One region of the Alkalibacterium sp. m-11 genome, then DNA from elsewhere that is predicted to be linked to it. Evidence: predicted binding sites of a transcription regulator. Region 1 holds the regulator's gene; the other holds the start of a gene.
What was found. The regulator HrcA, encoded in region 1, represses chaperone genes, less so after heat shock. The targets are predictions, from matches to a motif close to TTAGCACTCNNNNNNNNNGAGTGCTAA.
Positions count from the first base shown of each region.

Region 1 (10,467 bases):
GGTTATGGAAGTTATGATCAAGACACGCCGGAAAGAATTGGTTCTGTCTAAAGGTCAGGTCGCTAAGGCGAGATACGCCATCGAATTTTAATTCAGATAAAAAGTAACTACTTTATAAAGGGGTATAAATATGAGTAAAGAATTGGCAGCTGCTCTTGAGACACTTGAACAGGAAAAAGGCATCTCCAAAGAAATCGTGATCGACGCACTGGAAGCTGCACTCGTTTCAGCCTACAAGCGTAACTATGGGACGTCCCAGAACGTTGAAGTGAACTTTGACGAAGATACCGGTACGATTACGGTCAACCAGGTTAAAGAAGTGGTAGAAGATGTGTATGACTCTCAGCTGGAAATTAGTCTGACAGAAGCACGTGAACGAAACAAAGCTTACGAAGTAGGAGATAAAATCAAGTTTGAAGTAACGCCTAGGAACTTCGGACGGATTGCAGCTCAGACAGCTAAGCAAGTGATCATGCAGCGAATGCGTGAAGCCGAGCGTTCAATAATCTACAACGAATATATTGCCTATGAAGATGATCTGATGACGGGCACCGTCGAGCGTCAGGACAGCAAGTTCATATACATCAACTTAGGAAAAGTGGAAGCTGTTCTTTCTAAGCGTGATCAGATTGAAAACGAAACGTATGCAACACATGACCGTATCAAAGTATACGTCAGCAATGTAGAGAACTCGACAAAAGGACCTCAAGTCTTTGTCAGCCGGACACATCCGAACTTGATCAAGCGTCTGTTTGAACAGGAAGTGCCGGAAATCTACGATGGCATAGTAGAAATCGTATCGATTGCAAGAGAAGCTGGTGACCGCGCGAAGATTGCTGTGTCGTCCCGAGATGAAAATGTCGACCCTGTCGGAACGTGTGTCGGACCAAGAGGGTCTCGTGTACAGGCCATCGTTAATGAGCTGAACGGCGAAAACATGGATATCGTCGAATGGGACAAAGACCCTTCTGTCTATATCAAAAATGCTTTAAATCCGGCTCAGGTCATTGATGTTCAGTTTGATGAAGATCAGCATTCATGTGTGATCGTTGTCCCGGACTATCAGCTGTCACTGGCTATCGGTAAGCGTGGACAGAATGTTCGTCTGGCAGCTAAATTGACTGGCTTCAAGATCGACATCAAATCCGAATCTGATATGGAAGCTCTTGCCAAAGAAGCAGAAGAGCTTAAAGACGATTCTTTCTTTAATGCTTTGAACGATGACAGCGAAGAAGCAGTGCAGCAGGCAGATGCCTTAGCTGATGCAGATACACTGTTTTCTGAAGATGAGACGATAGAAGTTGAAGCACTTGATGAAGAAGAAGTCTCTGACGCAGGAGATTCTACTGTGTATGCTCAAGATAACGATCAGCCTGATGCACAGCCGGGAGAACCTGTCATGGAAACAGACTTTCAGTCTGGTGAACTTGACTGAAACGATGCAGAAGATCTGATCGAATTTGCTGAAGAAAGAGACGGCAGAGGCGAAGAGGACGCAACCGAAGCATCAATGGAAGAAATCGAAGAAGCGACATTCTCAGAAGATGATGAGAACCTGGGAAGTTAAGAGATCAATTAAGGTGGGCAGTCATGCAGAATCGTAAAGTACCAATGAGAAAATGCATCGCATCTGGAGAAATGAAGCCTAAGAAAGAGATGGTACGTCTGGTCCGCAGCAAGGACGGGATTGTATCCATCGATCCTTCGGGCAAGAAGAATGGCAGAGGAGCCTACATTTCTCTTGACACTGCGCTGGTTCAGAAAGCGAAAGACAAAAACCTGATCAGTCAGGCACTGAACGCAACGATCGAGCAGTCATTTTATGATGAGCTGATCGAATATATCGAATACAGACAAGCGCGGATGGAAATTGAAAATGAACAATAAACAACGTGCATTAAATCTGATAGGCCTGTCCCAGAGAGCCGGTCAGCTGATATCTGGAGAAGCCTTGGTGCTTCAGGCAGTCAGATCTAAAAAAGCAAAAACAGTATGTTTAGCATCAAATGCAAGTGAGAACACTAGAAAGCAATTTTTGAATAAGTGTGAGCACTACAACATCCCAGTTGTAACAGAGTTTTCCAGAGAAGAGCTCTCTCATGCTTTAGGGAAGGATCGGACAGTATGCGCCCTTTTAGATAAAGGCTTTGTGCATTCCCTTCAAAAATTGCTGTAAAATGAATGGGAAGGTGATTAAATGGGCAAAAAAAGAGTCTATGAATTCGCGAAGGAAAATGACGTACCAAGCAAGAAAGTACTGGAAACAGCTAAAGGTATGGGGATCAAGTACAGCAGTCACATGTCGACAATGAACGACGGAGATGTGGACAAGCTGGCTAAAGCAATCAAAGAACCGGCTAAACCTCAGAAAAAAGCGGAATCTTCCCAGTCTGGGTTAAAAGCATCTGCTCAGAATGCAAGCAGATCAGACAACAGCAAGACTGGCCAGGCGAATCAGAATGCAAACCGCAGTCAGCAGAGAAAATCTGCAGGTTCAAATAGGTCACAGCAGAACAACCGACCGGCTCAATCGAACAAATCGAATCAGTCAAGCAACTCAAACAGACCGAACAACCGACCAAACAGTAAGTCTTCTGACACTCAGTCAAGCAACAAGTCAGAAACTAAATCCAACAATAGAAAAGGACAATCCAACATAAATAAGTCTAATACCAAACCATCATCACAAACTAGAAACACAAACAAAAAACCGGACGCTAACCGTGCAGGTGCAGATGCTCCTAAACGTACAACGGACGAGAAGCAGAAACAGCAGTTCGACAATAAGAAAAAACGCAACTCGCGTCAGCACCGCGGGATTCATGGCGGACCTGCAGGACGCAAGCGTAAAGGGAAAAAAAATCAGAAGTCACAGACACCTCCGACCCCACGTAAATTCAAAGAGCTTCCAAAAGTTCTTGAATATACTGACGGCATGACGATCGTAGAGCTGGCTAAGAAGATTCACCGTGAACCAGCTGAAATCGTCAAGAAGCTGTTCATGATGGGAGTCATGGCTACTCAGAACCAGTCTCTGGATAAAGAAACCATCGAACTTCTTGCTGCTGAATACGGTATCGAGACGGAAGAAAAAGTGCAGATCGATCTGACTGACTTTGATACCTTCTTTGAACAGGAACCAGTAGAAGAAAATCTTGTTACCCGTCCGCCGACTGTTACTATCATGGGACACGTCGATCACGGAAAAACGACTTTACTTGATACTCTTCGTGAAACTAATGTAACAGAAGGGGAAGCTGGCGGGATCACTCAGCATATCGGTGCCTATCAGGTTGAAGAAAACGGCAAGCTGATCACTTTCCTGGATACACCAGGACACGCTGCCTTTACTACTATGCGTGCGCGAGGAGCAGACATCACAGATATCGCAATCATCGTTGTTGCGGCTGATGACGGGGTTATGCCACAGACGGTTGAGGCGATCAACCATGCTAAAGCAGCTGGTGTGCCGATCATCGTAGCTGTCAATAAAGTTGATAAACCGGGTGCCAATCCGGACCGCGTGATGCAGGAACTCACTGAATACGAACTTGTTCCAGAAGACTGGGGCGGAGATACGATTTTTGTTCAGATTTCAGCACTATTCAACCAGAATCTGGAAGAACTGCTCGAAATGATCCTGCTTGTTGCAGAAGTAGAGGAGCTGAAAGCTGATCCTGAACGTCTGGCTATCGGTACTGTTATCGAAGCAAGACTGGACAAAGCTAAAGGACCTATTGCTACCCTGCTTGTTCAGGAAGGAACACTTAGACAAGGTGAGCCAATCGTTGTCGGGAATACGTTCGGACGTGTCCGTACTATGACAAACGATAAAGGGCGCCGAGTAAAAAGTGCTGGACCTTCTACACCAGTAGAAATCACTGGATTGAACGAAACACCACAAGCCGGAGACCGCTTCGTTGTCTTTGAAGATGAGAAGACAGCACGTCAAGTAGGTGAATCCAGAGCGTCTGCGGCAACAGAAGCGCAGCGTTCGACTACAAATAAAGTTACACTTGAGAATCTATTCGACAGTCTGGAAGAGGGCGAACTTAAATCAGTTAACGTTATCGTTAAAGCTGATGTACAAGGTTCGGTTGAAGCTTTGGCAGCCAGTCTTGAAAAAATCGAAGTTGAAGGCGTTAAAGTCAACATCATTCACACTGGAGTTGGAGCCATCAACGAAAGTGATATTACTCTGGCATCTGCAAGTTCTGCCATCGTTATCGGGTTCAACGTTCGTCCGACGATTCAGGCGAAAGAAAGTGCAGACCGCGAAGAAGTGGATATCCGTACTCACCGTGTCATCTATGATGCGATCGATGAAATCGAAGCTGCAATGACAGGGATGCTGGATCCTGAATTCGAAGAGAAAGTTACCGGTCAGGCTCAAGTACGTGAAACTTACCATGTGTCTAAAGTAGGAACGATTGCCGGATGTTTTGTTACTGACGGTGTGATCAAGCGTAACAGTTCCATTAGACTGATCAGAAATGGTATTGTACAGTATGAAGGGGAACTTTCAAGCTTGAAACGATTCAAAGATGATGCAAAAGAAGTAAGAAACGGATATGAGTGTGGATTGACGATCGAAGGCTATAACGATATCAAGGTTGATGACGTAATCGAAGCGTACGAAATGGTTGAAATCGAAAGGAAATAAACATATCCCATCAGATCCGAAACTATTTAAAAAGGACAGGTGAATACATTGCCGAACTATAGAGTAGGTAGAGTATCTCAGGAAATTCAGAAGGAAGTAACAGACATTCTCCGTAAACGAGTAAGAGATCCCAGAGTTGATGGAGTGACTGTAACAGGTGTAGACGTCACAGGCGATCTTCAACAGGCTACGATTTTTTACAGCACATTGTCTGAAGACGAGAGTGAAATAAAAAGCACTCAGCAAGGTCTTGATAAAGCAACTGGACTGGTTCGTAAGGAACTGGGCAGCCGTCTGACTCTGTATAAGACACCTGAACTGAAATTTTTAAGAGATGAATCGATTGCTTATGGAAACAAGATCGACTCACTTCTCAACCAAATAAAAAAAGAACATGAGGAATAAGTTTCTCTAACCAAATAAGCGATCAACTGAGCAGTAAAGAAGAGAATCTTTGTTTTTAAACATCGATTCTCTTTTCTTTTGCCAGTACATATATAAGCGGGTCAGAAGGAGGATATTATGGAAGGGATATTGCCTATATGGAAAGAAGCAGGAATGACCAGTCATGACGTGGTATTTAAACTGAGAAAGATTTTAAAGACAAAAAAGGTGGGTCATTCCGGAACTTTGGATCCAGATGTAGATGGCGTGCTTCCAGTAGCAATTGGAAAAGCCACTAAGATTATCGAGTACATGATGGACTCTGACAAGATTTATACAGGAGAAATTACATTGGGCTATTCAACTACAACTGAAGACCGCTCTGGAGACATCGTCGACCGTAGACCTGTTTCAGAAGCACTTTCTCTCGAATCAATTGATGCGGCGCTTGCTGCGCTGACCGGGAAGATTGAGCAGACGCCTCCAATGTATTCCGCAGTCAAAGTCAACGGCAAAAGACTTTACGAGTATGCCAGGAAAGGGATCGAAGTCGAACGCCCAACACGAACTATTGAGGTTCACGATTTTCAGAGAACGTCAGATCCATTGTTTGATGAAAAGGAACAGACTTTAAGTTTCACCTTCGAAGTCCGTTGCGGAAAAGGGACGTATGTGCGTACATTGGCCGTAGACTTAGGCCAAGCCCTGGGTTATCCCTCGCATATGTCTCAGCTTACACGGATCTCCAGCGGTGGTTATTCAAGCGAGCAGGCCTTTACTTTAACTGAGGTAAGACAGCTTATGGAAGACAATAAAATTGACGAGGCGCTGTTTCCACTGGAGAGTGCGCTGACGGAAATTAAGAAACACGACCTGACTGAAGTAGAATATGATAAGGTCAAAAATGGTGCACTGCTGGATAAAGCAGACTATGCACCGGATGAATCCGACCGGCTTGTTTTTATGAAAGAGAACAGAGCGGTCGCTATTTATGGCTCGCATCCAAGTAAAAGTCAGTTTATCAAACCGATAAAAGTCTTACGAAATGAATAGTAGGTGGAACTCATGGAAATTATAAAGATTCATCATCCATATGATAAAAAAGATATATATTCCGGCGATATCGTTCTCATCCTGGGTTTCTTTGACGGGGTACACCGCGGACATCAGGCAGTCATAAAAAAAGGCGTACAGATTGCGGCTCAAAAAAAGATGAAATCGGCGGTCATGACATTCAACAGACATCCGGCCTTCGTTTACCGCAGTTTCGATCCGGACAAGCATAATTATCTGACTCCGTTGGATCGAAAAGAAAAGATCATGGAAAATTTAGGAGTAGATATCCTTTATGAGGTCGATTTCACATCCAGCTTCGGCCGTCTCTCACCGCAGGAGTTTGTAGATGACTATATAGTGAAATGGCATGCTAAAATCGTCGTTGCCGGGTTTGATTATACCTACGGAAAAACCCACTTAGCCAATATGGATACCTTGCATGAGTATGCAGATGGGCGCTTTGATATTATTAAGGTGGAGAAAATGCAGGACGAACGAGATAAGATCAGCTCCACCCGTATCAGACGTTATATCGGTGAAGGTCAGATCGAACGGGCGAACAAACTACTGGGATACATCTATGAAACCAGCGGCTTCGTGATTCACGGGGATGCAAGGGGAAGAGAACTGGACTATCCTACGGCCAATATCTATCCACACCCGTACGTCATGGTACCTAAACGTGGCGTCTATGCTGTCAGGATGCGAGTCAATGGAAAATGGCATGATGGTATGGCCTCAATAGGCTACAACCCGACATTCGGTCATCGGCCGAACTATTCGATCGAAGTCCATCTCTTTGATTACAGCGAAGAGATATATGGCGAAGATGTTTCAGTCAAATGGGTCTCATATCTGAGAGACGAGATCAAGTTCGACTCTGTCGATGCTTTAATCGAAAGACTGGATCAGGATGAGATAGAAGCGAGAGAGAGTTTGGCAAAGGTCAAAATAAATCAGATTTAATTGTTGACAGACAAGAGTCTATTTGATAAATTATAGATGTATTAGCACTCGGTTTGTTCGAGTGCTAATTTAATGAATGAATTGAAGCGGTGTGAGTGTTCAGCTAGTAAACCATTACGTTTGAAGTCTGTCTTCGTGCCAAGGAGTGATGCACATGTTGACAAAGAGGCAAATAAATATACTTGATGCTCTCATCAGACTCTATACGTCTACAGGGCATCCAATCGGGTCGAAAACAATCATGACTGAAACGGCTATCGATGCCAGTTCCGCAACAATCAGAAATGAACTGAGCTTTCTTGAAAAACTTGGATTCATCCAGAAAACTCATTCGTCTTCAGGACGTGTTCCGTCGATGAAGGGGTACCGGTATTACATCGATCATCTCGTGAAACCTCAGGAAGTAGCTGAGGACAAGCTGCAGATCATTAATGAAGTCCTTGGTAATCATGTCAAGCAGATGGATGATATCATGAATCAGTCAGCCAAGCTGCTGTCCGACTTGACCAGTTATACTGCGATCGTTCTTGGGCCGAAAGCCGAGTCCAGTCGCCTGACCGGATTCAGACTGGTTGCCTTGAATGATAATCTGATTATGGCAATTGTTCAAACAGATGGCGGACTGATAGAGAATAAAGTCTTCAGACTGCCGAAACCGATCGATGAGTCTGATATGGTCAAAGTGGCCAATATATTCAATCAGCATCTGGTCGGCCTGCCTTTAATGGAGGTCGCTAGAAAACTGGAACAGGACATTCCGTTCTTAATCAGAAAGTATGCGTCCAATGCGATGGATATGTATCTGTCGCTTGAATCGGCGTTCAATGCTTCTGCTGAAGACCGTTATCATATTTCCGGCAAGATGAATCTGCTGGATTTCACTGAAGACATGGACAAACAGCAGCTGAAGTCCTTATATTCTTTACTGGACAATAAAGGAAACCTCAATGTGCTGATCGATCCAATTCATGAAGATTTCGTCGTGAAGATAGGTGACGAATTCGACAACGAACTGTTTACAAACTTCAGTCTGGTGACCGCAGCATATCAGGTCAGCGGCCATGGCCGAGGGATCCTTGCCGTGTTAGGTCCGACCAGCATGTCCTACGATGAAACATTCGGCGTGCTGGATGTATTCAGAAAACAGCTGACATACACACTACTAAATTACTACCTGGAATAATAAGGAAAAGAGGAATGTCACGTGGATGAAAAAGATGAAAAAGAGTTGAATGAAGACGTATTGTCAAAACAGGAAGAAACAGCTGACGAAGACATTCAGCTTGAAAACGATGAGAAGTCCACAGAAGAAGAGAGCAGCGGGTCTTCTGAACTGGAAGAAAAGCAGAAAGAACTGGACGACCTGACAGACAGATATTATCGTCTTCAGGCAGAACTGGCAAACATCCGTAGACGTAATCAGCGGGACCGCGAAGAACTTCTTCGCTACAGCTCACAGTCTCTGGCGAAAGAACTACTTCCTGCACTGGACAATATCGAACGTGCTTTAAGTATCGAAGTCGATACTGAAGCAGGAGAAAACCTGAAAAAAGGTATTGAGATGGTCTACAATAGCCTGCAGCAGGCCTTAGAAAAAGAAGGGATTGAAGTAATCGATCCTGTTGGAGAACCGTTTGATCCCAACTATCACGAAGCGTATACGCAAGTACCTGCGAATGAGGATCAGGACAGCAATGAAGTGGCTCAAGTTTTTGAAAAAGGCTATAAACTGCACGATCGTGTGTTACGAGCAGCCAAAGTATCAGTTACATTATAAAAAATTCTATAGAAAGCAAAGGGTGATTTGAAAATGGGTAAAGTAATCGGAATCGACTTAGGAACAACGAACTCAGCAGTCGCAGTTCTTGAAGGCGGCGAAGCTAAAATTATTCCTAATAAAGAAGGAAACCGTACAACACCATCTGTTGTAGCATTTAAAAATGGAGAAATACAAGTAGGGGAAGTGGCTAAGCGTCAGGCTATCACAAACCCGAACACTGTCATCTCTATCAAACGTCACATGGGTGAAGATTTTAAAGTTGAAGCTGAAGGCAAGACGTATACTCCTCAGCAGGTGTCAGCATTCATTCTTCAGCACTTGAAAGATTATGCAGAAGATTACCTTGGTGAAGAAGTCACAAACGCAGTCATCACTGTACCTGCATATTTCAATGACTCACAGCGTCAGGCTACAAAAGATGCTGGTAAAATAGCAGGTTTAGAGGTTGACCGTATCGTAAACGAACCGACCGCTGCTTCACTAGCTTACGGTCTGGATAAAGTAGACAAAGATGAAAAAATTCTGGTATTTGACTTAGGTGGCGGAACATTCGACGTATCTATTCTTGAACTGGGAGACGGCGTATTCGAAGTTTTGGCAACCGCCGGAGATAACCACCTAGGTGGAGATGACTTTGATGAAAAAATCATCGACTACCTAGTTGCTGAATTCAAGAAAGAAAACGGCGTTGACTTAAGTAAAGATAAAATGGCTCTTCAGCGTCTGAAAGATGCAGCTGAAAAAGCTAAAAAAGACTTGTCTGGTGTATCTTCTACACAAATCAGCTTGCCGTTCATCAGTGCAGGAGAATCAGGTCCATTGCACCTTGAAATGACTCTGACACGTGCCAAGTTCGACGAAATCACTGATGACCTGGTTACACGTACGAAGAATCCTGTCCGTCAGGCACTTAAAGATGCAGGACTATCCAAATCTGACATAGACGAAGTCATCCTTGTTGGAGGATCAACACGTATTCCAGCTGTTATTGAAGCTGTTAAAGCTGAAACAGGAAAAGAGCCTAACCGTTCTGTAAACCCTGATGAAGTTGTTGCTATGGGGGCAGCTGTCCAAGGTGGAGTTATTTCAGGAGAAGTAAAAGACATCGTTCTACTTGACGTAACCCCTCTATCATTAGGAATCGAAACAATGGGCGGAGTATTTACTAAACTGATTGAGAGAAATACTACGATCCCAACAAGTAAATCTCAAGTATTCTCTACTGCTGCAGACAATCAGCCTGCGGTTGATGTGCACGTTCTTCAAGGTGAGCGTCCAATGGCTAAAGACAACAAGACACTTGGTCGCTTCCAGTTGACGGATATTCCACCAGCACCACGTGGTGTGCCTCAAATTGAAGTGACATTCGATATCGATAAAAACGGTATTGTAAATGTTTCTGCTAAGGATCTCGGTACAGGTAAAGAACAGAAGATTACGATCAAGTCTTCATCTGGTCTTTCTGAAGAAGAAATTGAGCGTATGGTGAAAGAAGCAGAAGAAAATGCAGAAGCAGACAAAAAACGCAAGGAAGAAGTAGAACTGCGTAATGAAGCTGACCAGCTTGTCTTCCAGATCGACAAGACATTGAAAGAACTTGAAGGTAAAGTTGATGAAG
Region 1 covers NZ_BAAGIR010000008.1:18,527-28,993, reverse strand. Annotated here, with positions in the region: gene rimP (ribosome maturation factor RimP) at 1-91, shown strand, start outside; gene nusA (transcription termination factor NusA) at 131-1,435, shown strand; gene rnpM (RNase P modulator RnpM) at 1,591-1,887, shown strand; gene ACYQ2O_RS01870 (L7Ae/L30e/S12e/Gadd45 family ribosomal protein) at 1,877-2,176, shown strand; gene infB (translation initiation factor IF-2) at 2,198-4,663, shown strand; gene rbfA (30S ribosome-binding factor RbfA) at 4,712-5,068, shown strand; gene truB (tRNA pseudouridine(55) synthase TruB) at 5,186-6,100, shown strand; gene ACYQ2O_RS01850 (bifunctional riboflavin kinase/FAD synthetase) at 6,113-7,069, shown strand; gene hrcA (heat-inducible transcriptional repressor HrcA) at 7,224-8,252, shown strand; gene grpE (nucleotide exchange factor GrpE) at 8,274-8,846, shown strand; gene dnaK (molecular chaperone DnaK) at 8,880-10,467, shown strand, end outside.

Region 2 (10,467 bases), on a different contig from region 1:
GCATTTGAAGCGATCTGACGAACAGGTTCTTCCAGTGCACGAAGGACGATTTTCACACCAGTTGCTTCGTCACCTTCAAGATCGATCGTTTCCAGTTTATCCAGAATGTTGATATAAGCTGTTCCACCACCGGCGATGACACCTTCTTCAACTGCAGCACGTGCAGCATTCAATGCATCTTCGATACGCAGTTTACGTTCTTTAATTTCAGTTTCAGTCGCTGCTCCGACTTTAATGACTGCAACGCCGCCTGCCATTTTAGCAATGCGTTCCTGCAGTTTTTCACGGTCGAATTCAGAGTTTGTTTCTTCAGCTTGAGCACGAAGCATCGCCACACGCTGTTCGATGTTCTCTTTTTCGCCAGCACCTTCAACAACAGTTGTGTGGTCTTTAGTTACAACAACTTTTCCTGCAGTACCCAGCTGATCGATCGTCACATCTTTAAGGTCCAGCCCAAGATCACTTGTGATGACTGTTCCGTTTGTCAAAATAGCGATGTCTTCCAGCATACCTTTACGACGGTCACCGAATCCCGGCGCTTTAACAGCTACAACGTTAAGCGTTCCGCGAATCTTGTTCAATACAAGTGTAGGCAGTGCTTCTCCTTCGATATCGTCTGCAATGATCAGAAGTGGACGATTCTGCTGCATGATATTTTCAAGAACAGGAAGGATTTCCTGTACTGAAGAAATCTTCTTGTCTGTAATCAGAATGTAAGGATTATCCAAGTTTGCTTCCATTTTCTCGTTATCCGTTACCATGTACTGAGACAGGTAGCCGCGATCGAACTGCATTCCTTCAACAACATCCAGTTCAGTTTCAATTCCTTGAGATTCCTCTATTGTGATAACGCCGTCGCTTCCCACACGTTCCATCGCATCTGCAAGCAACTTACCGATCTCTTCGTCGCCAGATGAGATTGCAGCAATTTGCGCGATAGACTCTTTGTCTTCTACTTTAGTAGAGATGTCATGTAGAGCTTCGACTGCTTTTTTAGTTGCCAGTTCGATTCCGCGACGGATGCCTACAGGGTTAGCGCCTGCAGTCACGTTTTTCATTCCTTCATTGACGATTGCCTGGGTTAGAACAGTCGCAGTAGTTGTTCCGTCACCTGCGATATCGTTTGTTTTGCTTGCTACTTCAGCAACAAGCTGAGCACCCATATTTTCGAATTTGTCATCCAGTTCAATTTCCTTTGCGATGGTCACCCCATCATTAGTGATTTGAGGTGCGCCGAAAGATTTGTCCAAGATAACATTTCTACCTTTTGGTCCCAATGTCACTTTAACTGTATCAGCTAGTTTATCTACGCCACGCAGCATTGCTGCACGTGCATTTTCAGAAAATTTGATTTCTTTAGCCATGGTAATAATCGCTCCTTCAATATTATTTTTTTTAATGAATCAGTGGTTCAAATTAGTCAACGATTGCAATAATGTCTGTATCTTTAACTACTAGATAATCGGTTCCTTCATACTTGATTTCAGAACCGGCATACTTTTCAAAGATAACCTGATCGCCGACAGAAACTGATACGTCAGCTCGGCTTCCGTTATCAAGAAGTTTTCCGTCTCCAACAGCTACAACCACTGCTGACTGCGGCTTCTCTTTTGCTGAATCAGGTAAAACTAATCCGCTTGCAGTTTTCTCTTCTTCTTTCTTCACTTCAAGAAGTACACGATTTCCTAAAGGTTTTAACATGATGCAATCCCTCCAAAATAGTAGTTTTAATTTTTCACTAAAGATATAGTGAGATGTGAGTGTTAGCACTCTCGACCTCCGAGTGCTAACTACATTACCTAGTATATTCAAAACTGTGATTTCTTGCAAGTCCTAACTTTAATTTTTTTTGAAAAATTTACCCGGTGGAAAACGGCTGGTTTTTGTGTTAAATTACTATATATTGTGGGAATACCAATTAAAGGATGAACAACATGTCAGTTAATGATATTAATAAAAAAGCGGCTATTAACATGATCAGCCTGTTTCTTGCCGTACAGCTTGTTTCTGCTGTGATCCCTCTCTTCTTACCTGAAGACATAGGGATTGTTGGGTTTCTTCTCCCTTCCATGGTGCTGTTTGCAATAGGCGCTATAGGCATGATCGTGATTGAGAGAAGAAAGCAGATGAGATTTGAATTCGAAGAGCGTTTCAGTCATAATCCTGTCAGAATTCTCTTATGGGGGCTGATCGGGATGTTTATCGCTATAGTCGTGCAGTCCTTCGCAAGTATTATTGAAGTAAACTTTCTGGGCTCTTCTATGGAGTCTGAAAACACTCAGTTTCTGATGGAAGTGGTTAGAAATTATCCGTTCTTTCTTCTCCTAGTTGGAGTAGCAGGGCCAGTAATGGAGGAATTTGTTTTCAGAAAAGCAATTTTTGGTCTTCTGATTGATCGGATTGGCGGCATTGGAGCTGCAGTCATAAGTTCACTGCTCTTTGCATTCATTCACTTTGACGGTCTGCTCCTAGTGTATTCTTCAATGGGACTGGTCTTTGCCTGGTTGTACTTTAAAACTAAAAACATATGGACACCAATTCTGGCACATTGTCTGATGAATGTGGCAGCTGTCCTGATCAACTTGTACTTTTCTTAAAAAGACGAGTAGTGTAGAAAGGATTTATAATGACAGAAAAACAAATCATGTTTCAAATTGCATTTAAGTATATTTTCTTCCTGTTGTTCATGTTCTTTACGATCGATTCAGTCGACAGCAGTGGATGGGGTTTTTTCTCTTTCTTATTTGCTCTCTTCGCTACAAAAGACTTTGTACAGGGTACAAGAATGGCTGCAGCGTATCTTCGCATCAAAAAAAGTAAAAATAACAGCAAATAAAAAAAATCTTCAAAGCTTACAGACCCAATCAAGGTCAGCTTTGAAGATTTTCTTTTTATTCATTATAAAATAAGTCGTTTAAGGGATTGTCATCTTCTTCAGGTTCAGTCTTCTGATCAAAGTCCTGGTAATAATTGATGAAGTAAATCAGTGTCTGCAATTCGTTTGTCAGGTCAACGTTGTGTACTCTGACTTCTTTTGGCACAGTCACACGGATTGGGGTGAAGTTCATAATACCTCTAACTCCGCCTTTGACCAGTTTATCCGCCATCTCCTGAGCTATTTCAGAAGGTACCGTGAGAATAGCTACATCGATCTGCTGCATTTCAAGCTGATCGACCATTTCATTGATATCGTAAATAGGTACGCCCTGGTGGATCGTTCCAATCAAATCATCTTTCACATCAAATCCGGCACTGATACGGATATTGTTGTTTCTGCGAAAATTATAGTTTAGCAAGGCTTGTCCAAGGTTACCGACACCACTCAATGCAACATTGGTCAAACGGTCCTGATTCAGTGTTTTACTGAAAAAATTCATTAAAGCTTCTACATCGTACCCGTAGCCTCTTTTACCTAAAGCTCCGAAATACGAGAAATCACGTCTGATTGTTGCACTATCCACTTTAACTGCTTCACTTAATTTAGCTGATGACACACGTTCTTTACCTGCCTCGTATAGGAAACGCAAATAGCGGTAATATAATGGCAGTCTGCGTGCAGTAGCTTTCGGGATTTTCTTATCAGCCATTGTCATTCTCCTCGTCTCAATTCATTTAATAAACAGCTTCTCTGGATCTTATCAAACTTTTCCAAAGGTGTATCTTTTCTTACCTTGTGTATTCACAAACTTACATAGGATACCATTTTATATTATACCACTAATCCCAGTAAAATAAAGTAAATCGGGTCTGAATTTGTTAAATATTTCAATAATATTCAATAATTAATCGTTTATTATTGAACAAGTTTCGGAGAATGTAAAAAAGGGAACAAGCCTAAATCGTCCTCTGTCTGAGCCTTGCAGGTTTTTCAATTAGACTAGTTTATTCCTGCTCCTGTATGCTAAACTGTTAGATATTGACAGATGACTAGGTTAGAAAATGAGGAATAGTATGATACTTTTACACACGCAAAAAATAGCAAGACATTTCGGTGCTGAAACACTTTTCGATAATGTTAGCATGGAAATAAAGGAAAATGCCAGAATTGGTCTGGTGGGTAGAAATGGTGCCGGTAAAACGACCCTTCTTAACATCCTTTCTGGAAGAGAAGAACCGGATGAAGGCACCGTTCATAAGAAAAAAAACTGTACTATCGGCTATCTTGATCAGCATACCGGTCTGGAATCTGATCTGACTATCTGGGAAGAGATGGATAAACTAACCGAACCTATTAAACAGATAGAAAGAGAAATGCATGCTATCGAGCATAAATTAAGTGATGATTCTATCGATAAGCAGTCTGATAGCTATACGGATCTTTTGTCCAGGTATGATTTTCTGCAGCAGTCGTTCAGGCAGCATAACGGCTATGGCATCGAAAGCGAGATCCGTTCAGTACTTCATGGCTTCCGATATTACCCGGAAGATTATGATACACCTATAGCAAATTTGTCAGGGGGGCAGAAAACCCGACTTGCGCTGGCCAAACTTCTTCTTGAGAAAAAGGACCTTCTTATTTTAGATGAGCCGACCAACCACTTGGATATCGATACATTATCCTGGCTGGAAAGTTACCTCCAGAATTATTCCAAGTCCCTTCTCATCGTTTCCCATGACCGATACTTTCTGGATAAGGTTGTCAAAAATATATACGAAGTCAGTAGAGGCTCTGTAGAAAATTACCCGGGAAACTATTCGAATTATCTGAAACAGAAGGCTGAAAAGATCAAGCGTGAATGGAAAGTATATGAAAAGCAGCAGAAGAAAATGGCTAAACTGGAAGACTTTGTGAACCGTAATCTGGTGCGAGCTTCTACAACGAAAAGAGCCCAGGCTAGAAGGAAACAGCTTGAGAAGATGGATCCATTGGACAAGCCTCAAGGTGATGAAAAAAGTGCGCATTTCCAGTTCATTCCTGAACGAACTTCAGGGCAAGTCGTGCTTCAGACAGCTGATCTGACAATCGGATACGATTCTATTCCATTATCCGAACATGTGGATCTCGATATTCGCAAGGAAGATTCCATTGCAGTCGTAGGTCCTAATGGGGTTGGTAAAACCACTCTCCTCAAGACGCTATATAAATTGATTCCTTCAATCAGCGGAGAAATAAAGTATGGAACGAAAGTCGATATGGGGTATTACGATCAGGAACAGACAACTTTAAATGACAAGAAGACTGTACTGAATGAGGTCTGGGATGACCACCCTCTGCTCCCAGAGCAATCTGTGCGGACCCTGCTAGGATCCTTTCTATTCAGCGGGGAAGATGTCGATAAGTCTATTTCTTCTTTAAGCGGTGGCGAGAAAGCTAGAGTTGCACTAGCAAAACTGGCTCTCGAAAAAAACAATATGCTTTTGCTGGATGAACCGACTAACCACCTGGACATCGACTCAAAAGAAGTACTTGAGAATGCTCTGATCAATTTTGAAGGTACATTGCTGTTCGTTTCTCATGACCGCTACTTCATCAACAGGCTGGCTACAAAAGTCATTGAACTATCGGAAAAAGGAGCTACACTTTATTTAGGTGATTATGACTATTACCTTCAGAAAAAGGCTGAACTTGAGGCAATTGAGTCGATCGATTCTACAAGTGACTTTCCTGAAACGACTGATGCTCAACCTTCAGACAGTATGTCCGATCAGACTGCCAAGCTAACATTTGAAGCACAGAAAGAGCGTCAGAAACAGGAGCGTAAACTTACCAGAGAAATTGAGCGAATCGAAACTGAACTTGAAGATCTGGAAACTGCACTGCTGAAGATTCAGCACGAACTCAGCCAGCCGGAAACTTTCTCTGACAGTGTCAAAACAGAACGGTTATCTAATGAAAATGAGGCCCTTACCAGCAAGCAGGAAAATCTGCTGATTGAATGGGAATCACTGCATGATACGTTGGACAACCTGTAAAACGGACAAAAAGATACCTTAACTAGTCTCAACTGCGGAAAAGAGGATATGACTATGGATCAAATGGATTTGAAAATACTGCAGATTCTGCAGGAAAACGCCCGCGCATCTTTAAAAGAAATAGCCAGTGAGACCTATCTTTCCTCCCCTGCTATTTCTAATCGGATAGCTAAGCTTGAAAAAGAAGGATTTATCGATAAATACATGGCTCGAGTCAATTTAAAAAAACTCGGCTATCACATACAGGCATTCATTCAGCTTGACTTAAGCCCGAACCAGAAGAAGGATTTCTACCCTTACATCGAACATGTGCCTAATGTACTGGAGTGCAACTGTGTAACTGGCGATTTCTCGATGCTTATCAAAGTATCCTATCCAACAACTACAGAACTGGATGATTTCATCAACGACCTGCAGCAGTTCGGTAAGACCTATACACAGATTGTATTTTCTACTCCAGTTCCAACAAGAGGCCTGACCCTGCACGATTTTGACGAATAAGCTCTAAGAAAAAAGAGTGAAGTTGGAGTTGTTTTACGCCACATATCACACAAGCAATGAGGATTATCTGTTTAAGATGGGGACTCATTGCTTTTTTCTGTCCCTACGAGTACTAGCTGTGCTGGAGTCCGAAATTTACTAAGCAAACTAGAGTAGTCTGGTGATATTTTTAATTTATGACAACGGATTGCTAATCTATTGGTCAATTAGTGACCACTCAAGTGCTGCTGACTCAACGAGTAGGCAATTGTCGGTCATTTAATGCCCACTCAAATCTTAATGCTTGACCAGCGGGCAATTGTTTACCATTTAGTGCCCACTCAAACTTTACTCCTCAATGAGTGGGCACTAGTTTACTATTTAATGCCCATTCAAACTCTACATCTCAGCCAGTGGACAATAGTTGGTTATGCGTCTACTAAAGTAGACCATATCCATTCAAATATCCCTCTCAAAGTAGCGAAATTTATTTGCTCAGTTAAAAACTCCCTATGTAGCCCTTAAAAATGTAGCGACTGAAACTCAGTCGCTTCCTCTCGATATTAAAAATAGAATAAATAAGTAAAAAACCGTCGAGTCAGAACAGCTGACTCAACGGCGCAAAATTCATTTTTATTAAATTGCTTCTCGGTACCAATCAGATATCATTACACTGACAAGCCCGGCTGTCCATTTAACGTAAAGTCCGAGTATTCCTCTTTTTCCAGCTGAACGAACGCTGCGGCACCGATCATCGCCGCATTGTCTCCACATAAATTCAGAGGTGGGATAAGCAGCTCAACACCTGGCAGTTCCTTTCGTACAGCTTCTTCCAGTGATGTGCGCAGACCTTTATTGGCCGCAACACCTCCGGCCAGAATAAGCTGTTTTACCTTTTTATCCTTCGCCGCTCGTATTGTCTTATCGACTAGAACTTCTACTACTGCCGACTGAAAACTTGCAGCCAGATCATTCGCGTCCATTTCTTCTCCCTTTTGTCGGGCATTATGGACGGTATTAATAAATGAGCTTTTCAGCCCGCTGAAACTGAAATCGTAATTGTCTTCCTGAATCATCGCTCGGGGAAAGTCATAGGTATCTTCTCCCAGATGGGCCATTTCATCTATATGATTGCCTCCAGGATATGGCACACCTATCACCCGCCCAATTTTATCGTAGGCTTCTCCTGCGGCATCATCACGTGTTTCTCCAACAATTTCAAATGAGTCCGGTCCAGACATATAAATCAGCTCAGTATGCCCCCCGCTCACAACCAGGGACAGCAGAGGGAAAGTCAGGCTGGATACCAGCTGGTTCGCAAAAATATGTCCTTTAATATGGTTGACTGCGATCAGTGGAAGGTTATGAGCAAACGCGATCGCTTTTGCTGCATTGACACCAATCAGCAGTGCACCGACCAGTCCCGGGCCTTCTGTTACGGCTACTGCATCAAGATCCGCACAAGACACGCCGGCCTCTTTCATTGCTTCTTCTATAATCAACGTAATCTGCTCCACGTGGTGGCGGCTGGCAATTTCCGGGACGACCCCTCCGAAGCGCTGATGGCTTTTAATTTGTGAGGCGACGATGTTTGACAGGATCGTGTCTCCATTCTGAATCACTGCTGCACTCGTTTCGTCACAACTTGTTTCAATAGCTAATATCAGCTTATTCGTCATCTTTTTCCTTCTTTCTAATATCACATATCATAATTATTGCATCTTCTTCAGGATCATTATAGTATCCTTTTCTCCTGGAGATTTCCTTGAACTGATGGGCGACATAAAAATTCCGGGCTGTAAAGTTAGATTCTCTGACTTCGAGAAAAAGAATCTTAACCCCATTTGCGCGGCAGTGTGTTTTATAGGCTTCAATCAATTGAGATGCTACTCTCTGATTCTGAAAGGCTGGTTCTACTGCAATAGAGTAAACTTCAGCTTCATCAAGAATAATCTTCCCACCGACATAACCCACTGGCTGTTCCTCAATTTCCGCTATGAAAAATGTCAGGTCAGATCGGGTTACCGTTTGTTCATACTCTTCTTCTGTCCAAGGTGACCCATGGGCAAATGCCTCTTCTGCTAGTCTATAGAAGTCATGCCCCAATTCTTCATCTGGCTGATAAAGACGGACCCTGACCTTTCTGTTTTCCATAAGCGGTGCCTCTTTCTATTTCTGTTCATCAGTTAACTGCTTGACTCTAAAACTCATTTCCAGAGCATCTTCATGATCGTTAGCATAGTAATTTTTCTTTATTCGACCTTTTTCAAATCCAAGCGTGGTATAAAGACTCTGTGCTGTCTCATTAGAGACTCTTACTTCCAGAGTAACCTCTGAAATCTCTTCTTTTTCCGCGATCTTGATTATCTCTCTCAGTAAATACGTCGCGATTCCTTTGTTCTGATAATCAGGGACAGTTGCGATGTTTGTAATATGTGCTTCCTGTCCAACGACCCAGGCTCCAACAAACGCGACGGCTTCTTCCTCTTCATAGACTACAATGTAAAAAGCATTTTTATTGTACCTTATTTCGTGTAGGATCGCCGACCTGTTCCATGGTGTCTGTCCGTTGTAGCACCTTTTTTCAATCGTGAGAATACTGTTGACATCCTCTTCATTTGCAATTCGGCTGCTTAAAAACCGTTCATCAGAAAGTGGATAGAAAGGCTGTTCCAGTCTGATTCGAGCAGCTATTGGAACGAATGTCCGTGTCGTCGTCTTTGTAACTCTGTCGGAAAACCAGTCTTTAAAGTTTCTCAATCCACCCGCCTCCTTGGGCATGTTCAGGATGGGCGTCCATCCAGTTCTGTTCGGCTTCAGCGCGTTTCAGGTATTCGGGTTCAAATAAATGGGCCGGCTCCGGTTGATGATATTGACCGAGTTCAATTGCTACACTCGCTCTAGGATAGTGACGACTGGAGGGGAGTGTAATGAGACGGTCTCCAAGCTTTGACTTGAATGTTTCAAAATGACGGGCAGCATCCTGTCCGACCAGCTGGACCGTTCCTTCCAGCGTACTCAGATAGGCAGCCCAGGTTTCCGCAGAGATATGAGTGTCGTTTTCTACTGCAGAGAACCCAGTGTTTTCATATTTATATAGCCCTGTATAGATGTTTCCTCTTCTTGCATCGAATACAGGAACGATAAAGCTGTCGGGAACTCTCTCACCATTCCCTGCCAGAATATGCAGACTGGAAAGACCAACGAGCTCGGCATTCAGACTATAAGCCAGTGTCTTTGCGACGGTCACTCCGATTCTTACTCCTGTATATGAACCCGGGCCTCTGGCGACGACCACTCGTTCAATGTCCTGTGGTTTCCATCCCGCTTCGCTGACCAGCTCTTCTATGGCCGGCATCAGTTGAACGCTATGATTTCTTTTAATATTTACTGTCTTTTCCAAAACTAGTTCAGTTCCATCAGTTAATGCAACAGACATCACCTGGTTGGACGTGTCGATCCCGAGAGTTTTCATTCTACAGCTCCTCAATCTCTATCTATTTAAATTTAGTTTAGCACATTTTGTGTGTCTTGAGAAACGAATCAGTGTGTGACAAATCGTTTCTTTTGAATTATTCCCGCATACTACTTACAATGAGATTAAAATTAAAACTATATTATCAATTGAAAGGTGGAGAAGCAAATGGATGAAAATAAAGACAGTTTGAAGCATAAAGCTAAAGGTGCCAAAGATAAAGCAGTTGGTGGACTAAAAGATTCTTTCGGTGATGCGACCGACGACAAAGGAAAACAAGCTGAAGGGAAAGCTCAGAAAGCTAAAGGGCACGGTCATGATGCAGTTGGAGACGCTAAAGAAGACAACGATAGAGACTGATCATTAACAGTTACATTTTGTCCAGCTTCAGTTCTCAATGACTGAAGCTGGACTTACTTATACCCTACATGAACTGGAAGGAGATTATATATGAGCAAGATATTGATTACAGGTGCCACAGGGCTGATTGGAACGAACCTGACAAAACATTTAAAAGAGTCGCATGATCTAGTACTGGCGGACATCGATTTTTCTGATTTTCCTGAAGAACTGAAAGACGGGGCTAAGCTAGTAGAAGC
Region 2 covers NZ_BAAGIR010000015.1:18,915-29,381, reverse strand. Annotated here, with positions in the region: gene groL (chaperonin GroEL) at 1-1,364, opposite strand, end outside; gene groES (co-chaperone GroES) at 1,417-1,701, opposite strand; gene ACYQ2O_RS03310 (CPBP family intramembrane glutamic endopeptidase) at 1,935-2,597, shown strand; gene ACYQ2O_RS03305 (DUF4305 domain-containing protein) at 2,627-2,836, shown strand; gene ACYQ2O_RS03300 (redox-sensing transcriptional repressor Rex) at 2,892-3,587, opposite strand; gene ACYQ2O_RS03295 (ABC-F family ATP-binding cassette domain-containing protein) at 3,952-5,913, shown strand; gene ACYQ2O_RS03290 (Lrp/AsnC family transcriptional regulator) at 5,968-6,414, shown strand; gene tsaD (tRNA (adenosine(37)-N6)-threonylcarbamoyltransferase complex transferase subunit TsaD) at 7,062-8,072, opposite strand; gene rimI (ribosomal protein S18-alanine N-acetyltransferase) at 8,062-8,547, opposite strand; gene rimI (ribosomal protein S18-alanine N-acetyltransferase) at 8,563-9,153, opposite strand; gene tsaB (tRNA (adenosine(37)-N6)-threonylcarbamoyltransferase complex dimerization subunit type 1 TsaB) at 9,140-9,868, opposite strand; gene ACYQ2O_RS03265 (CsbD family protein) at 10,037-10,228, shown strand; gene ACYQ2O_RS03260 (NAD-dependent epimerase/dehydratase family protein) at 10,319-10,467, shown strand, end outside.
Region 2: a site for HrcA is predicted at 1,764-1,790, ahead of groES (co-chaperone GroES). Genes of this name have one in related genera too.